One region of the Gordonia otitidis genome, then DNA from elsewhere that is predicted to be linked to it. Evidence: riboswitches for the same ligand, from Rfam matches in the RefSeq annotation. Region 1 holds a riboswitch; the other holds the start of a gene.
The links. Region 1 has a riboswitch for cyclic di-AMP ahead of LK459_RS04460 (transglycosylase family protein). Riboswitches for the same ligand answer to the same signal wherever they lie in the genome.
Positions count from the first base shown of each region.

Region 2: it holds a riboswitch for cyclic di-AMP, as region 1 does, so the genes downstream of both, LK459_RS19265 (C40 family peptidase) here and LK459_RS04460 (transglycosylase family protein) in region 1, are expected to answer to the same signal.

Region 1 covers NZ_CP085974.1:992,087-994,536, forward strand. Annotated here, with positions in the region: gene moaA (GTP 3',8-cyclase MoaA) at 1-259, shown strand, start outside; gene LK459_RS04455 (MoaD/ThiS family protein) at 267-515, shown strand; cyclic di-AMP (ydaO/yuaA leader) riboswitch at 774-950, shown strand; gene LK459_RS04460 (transglycosylase family protein) at 958-1,605, shown strand; gene LK459_RS04465 (molybdenum cofactor biosynthesis protein MoaE) at 1,703-2,146, opposite strand; gene LK459_RS04470 (MogA/MoaB family molybdenum cofactor biosynthesis protein) at 2,143-2,450, opposite strand, start outside.
Region 2 covers NZ_CP085974.1:4,197,736-4,200,185, reverse strand. Annotated here, with positions in the region: gene LK459_RS19270 (C40 family peptidase) at 1-233, opposite strand, end outside; gene LK459_RS19265 (C40 family peptidase) at 502-1,203, opposite strand; cyclic di-AMP (ydaO/yuaA leader) riboswitch at 1,219-1,402, opposite strand; gene LK459_RS19260 (DEDD exonuclease domain-containing protein) at 2,051-2,450, shown strand, end outside.

The sequences.
Region 1 (2,450 bases):
CGCATCGGTGACCCGTCCGTTCTGCGGCGACTGCGACCGCACGAGGCTCACCGCGGATGGTGCGCTCCGAAACTGTCTGTTCGCCGACGCCGAGACGTCTCTCATGCCCGCGTTGCGGAGTGGGCTCGCGTCGACGGACGCCGACGAGGAGATCGCTCGTCGCTGGCGCGGCGACATGTGGCGCAAAGAGGCCGGGCACGCGGTCAACACCACGGACTTCCGGCAGCCCGATCGCCCTATGTCGGCCATCGGCGGGTGAGCCGTCGATGACGCTGACCGTCCGATTTTTCGCGGCTGCACGCGCAGCCGCGGGCACCGAGCTGACCGAGATCGTCGTGCCCGACGACGCCACGCTCGGCGACCTCGAACGTGTCCTGAGCATCGGGCAACCCGACCTCGCACGCGTGCTCGCCCGCTGCTCATACCTGCGCGATGCCGTCGCCCTGTGCGACCGCAGCCGCACTCTCGGCAACTGCACGACGATCGACGTTCTCCCCCCGTTTGCGGGCGGATGACACGCTCCACGCTTGTGACCTTAGTCACATAACAGCCCGATAACGGGATGGACACGAACCGACCATCGTCGGGTTGAGCAGCGATGACGGGAAAATCGGGCCCAAAGTCCCACTCGCACCACGAGAATTCGGTTGCGGACGGGGATGATTCGGCGGCAAAGACGTCGTACTGTACGAACAGTCTCCTCCAGGGAGATCACAGGACAGCCAACAGAACACAACATTCGACCGGGCGCGCCAAGCCTCGTTCCCCCGATCGAATGACGAACAACAAACTCAGGAACGAGGACGGGGAACCCACCTTCTCCCAGGAGATAACGGACATCAGCAGATGTCCTTGGGGTTAAGTCCACCGGCCGCCACGGCGACCACGGACCGAGCAACCTCTCGTTCGAACCCGACAGCTGACTTCGTAGGCGCGTGGAGAGAGGATAGACAACTCATGGCCGGACGTCATCGCAAGTCGACGACCAACACGACCACCAGGACCTTCGCGAAGGTCGCCCTCACCGGTGCAGTACTCGGCGGCGGAGCCGCCCTTCTCGGAACCGGTTCGGCTCACGCAGCCTCCGACTCCGAGTGGGACCAGGTCGCTCAGTGCGAGTCGGGCGGCAACTGGGCCATCAACACCGGCAACGGCTACCAGGGCGGACTGCAGTTCAGCCCGAGTACCTGGGCGGCCAACGGCGGCACCGCTTACGCACCGAGCGCCGATCAGGCCTCCAAGGAGCAGCAGATCGCCGTCGCAGAGCGCGTTCTGGCGACGCAGGGCAAGGGCGCTTGGCCGGTGTGTGGCACCGGACTGTCGGGCTCGACCCCGCGGACCGCTCCCACCGACTCGCCCAAGCCGCTGCAGGCCCCCAAGCCTGAGCTGAAGCCCGAGGCGCAGCCGCAGACCCCGCTGGAGAAGACTCCCGAGGCCAAGAGCACCGACGACGTCAAGAGCCAGGTCGACACCGCCCTCGATGACGCCAAGGTCAGCCCCGAGGTCAAGAGCCTCTGGAAGGCCGCCAAGGACAGCGGATACCAGCTCACGCCGGATCAGCTGAAGCTCTACAACCAGAACAAGGGCCTGATTCCGCTCCCCTGAGCGATCTCGCCCGCGTCCCGGCAGTGATGACTGCCGGACCCCGAGACGAAGGGCCCCGCACGTAGCCATGAGGCCGTGCGGGGTCCTTTTCCATTTGTCAGGCCGATCCGACCCATTCGTCTGAACCGTCGGCGAATATCTGGTGCTTCCACACCGGCAGCTGCGCTTTCACCTCGTCGACGAGCCGCGCGCACAGTTCGAATGCCGGCGCCCGATGGTCAGCCGCGACGGCGACGACGAATGCCACGTCGCCGACGTCGAGATCGCCCACACGATGGGACACGGCAACGGCACGCACTCCTGTCACCGTCATCGACACCTCGTCGACCACCTCCGCGAGCACCGCGGGCGCGCTCGGGTGCGACGAGTACGACAGCTTCGTGACCGACGACGCATGCGTGCCGTCGTGGTTGCGGACCGCGCCCGCGAAGCCGACGATCGCGCCTGCGGTCCCCGCAGCGGCGTCGGCGACGAGTTGTTCGTGGGACGGAAGGTCGATCGGGTCGGTGGCGAGTGCGGCGCGGACGACCAGCACGGTCATCCGTCGCTCCGCTGGTGGTCGCCGCCGCTGATCTGATCGAGCGCGTGGGCGAGAACGCCGTCTAGCACGCCGAGTCCGTCGCGCACGCCGCCGGTCGACCCGGGCAGATTGATCACCAACGTGCCGGCGGCGACACCGGCAGTGCCGCGGGAGAGAACGGCGGTGGGCACGTCGGGCAGGCCCGCACCGCGGATCGCATCCGCGAGTCCGGGAATCTCGACGTCGAGCAGTGCACGTGTCTGTTCCGGGGTGCGATCGGTGGGCGACAGGCCCGTCCCGCCCGTCGTGATCACCAGCGAGTCGG
Region 2 (2,450 bases), 1.9 Mb from region 1:
ACACGCTTCTGGTACGCGCCGAGAGTCTTTCGAGAGGTCTCGAGACTCTTCTGGGCGTCCGCCGAGTCCTTGCGGGCAGTGGTGACGATGTTCCGCTGCTTGTCGTACTCGATCTGCGCGTTGTGCATCGCTTCCGACGACTTCTCGGCGTCGGTGCTGAGCTTCTTGTACTCGGTGAGGAGTTGGTCGGGTGTGCGAGCGGGCTCCGCGTGCGACGGTCCCGCGATCGACATCGAGAAGACCTGCGCCACAGCGATGATCAGCGCAATCACGACGACGGTCACTGCCGAATGCGGTCGACGCCTCGTCGCCTTCGATCCCGCAACCACTCTGTGTTCACTCTCCTCACCGCCGACGGTCTCGTTGGCTCCTCGCGGACACGAGAACGCCGCGCGCTCCACCCTAACGTGAGCGTCACGGCCCAGACCGCCGGTCGGGCGGATCACGTATCTCGACGTGAACCGCCCGACCTCACGAACTCTCGATCAGAATCTTCCGCGCTCAGTAGCGGCGGATACCGACCAGACTCCAATTCTTCACGACGTCCTTCTTCACGGGGACGCCGTAGGTCGATGCGTGGATGAACTGTCCGTTGCCGATGTAGAGGCCGACGTGTCCACCACCGTTGAACACCAGGATGTCGCCGGGCTTCGCAGCGGCCAGCGAGGCGACCGGTGTACCTCCACCGAGCTGCCCGTAGCTGTCACGCGGAATCGTCAGCCCTGCCTGACGGAACGCCCAGCTGGTCAGTCCGGAGCAGTCGAACGCGTCGGGACCCGCGGCGCCGTACGAGTACGGGGCGCCGATCTTGGACTCGGCGGCACGCACTGCCTTCTCACCCGCGGTCTGCGTGGGGGCGAGCAGCGAGCGACCACCCTGCGGACGCAGCTGCGGCGGGATCTGGTTGTCGTTGATACCCGGAAGCGTGAACTTGCCGACGTTCGGGATCTCGACCGTGGCGTCGGGCGCCTTCGCGACGTCCTGCTTCTTGACGACCGGAGCCTTGTGCTCCTGGAATTGCGCCGGGATCTGCTTGGTGTCGACGCCCGGTAGTTCGAAGGTGCCGACATTGGGCACGGTGACCGGGGCGGCCAGAGCGGGACCAGCGGCAGCGGCAAGCGAGCCGAATGTGATCGACCCGGCGATTACCGCCTTCTTTGCGACCTTGCCGCGGTCGGGCTGTTCCAAACGATGTTTGGCCACGAAGGGTGTTCTCCTTTGTTCTCCCTCTACCGCCGACCGGGTTAGCTGTCGGATTCGGGCCGGAAGAAATGGCCCTACGCACACGCGCGTCCGGATGCGAACACCGGAACGAGAGCGCGATTCACCCCATTCGGATCACTCCGAAAAATGTGTGGTTCCCCGGTACGCCGGGACTCGACAGTCCTGGCGATTGAGCGGTGACCCCTGCGAACCTCTCCTGTTGGAGCGGGACGCTCCGCAAAGGTCTCGGAAAGGTTACGAAACCCGGAGCGTGTCTGTCCACTAGCCGACAAACAGCGTGTTCGACCTGTGGAGACTAACCGGCACGCAGCGTAGGCGATTGCGCGCCCGGATTCCCCGGTTGAACTGCGCGAATGGCTGCCCTTGCAGATCGTGCATCAGCGCTGGAGGCCATTGCAGCACGGGTGAACGTATCGATGGCGGCGACGATCTCGGCGTCGCCATCGCGGGTCGCGACATGGCGCTCATGCCACCTCGCGGCGGGAGCGTCATCGCAGGTCAGTGGTCCAAAAAGTACTGTCATCACACACTCGTCGCACGCGTGGTCGCGACCGGGGCAGGTGCTGCAGTCGATGTCCATGATGTGATCTCCGTCTCAGTGGGGGTGCAGAGCCCTGGATGCGCGTGCCGTCGGGAGGCTTCCCCTCCTCCCGACGGGTCTGCGCATCCGCCGACTCCATCTGACGGCGAGACTAGGCACCCCCACCGACAAGTTCGGTCAGGTCTCGTCGAGATCACGGCCCCCTCGCCCCGGCGTCCCAGTGAGAACACGCGCCCCACCAGCAACGACTCGGAGCTGTCAGAGGTTCGAACTACTGTTCGCGAGGTGACAAGCAGCGGTGACCAATTGTCGTTCTCCGACCTGGATGACGACGCCGACGACGAGTTCTCGGATCGTTCCCTGTTCGACACGACGCTCGTCGTCGTCGACCTCGAGACCACCGGCGGGAGCGCCACCGACGATCGCATCACCGAGATCGGGGCGGTCAAGATCCGCGGGGGCCAGGTACTGGGCGAATTCGCCACACTCGTCGATCCCGGGGCACCCATCCCTCCCCAGATCGTCGCGCTGACCGGCATCACCGAGGCGATGGTCTACGACGCTCCCCGTATCGACGAGGTGCTGCCGTCGTTCATCGAGTTCGCACGCGGTTCGATACTCGTCGCCCACAACGCGCGTTTCGACATGTCGTTCCTCCGGCAGAACGCGCTCCGACTGCACCTCC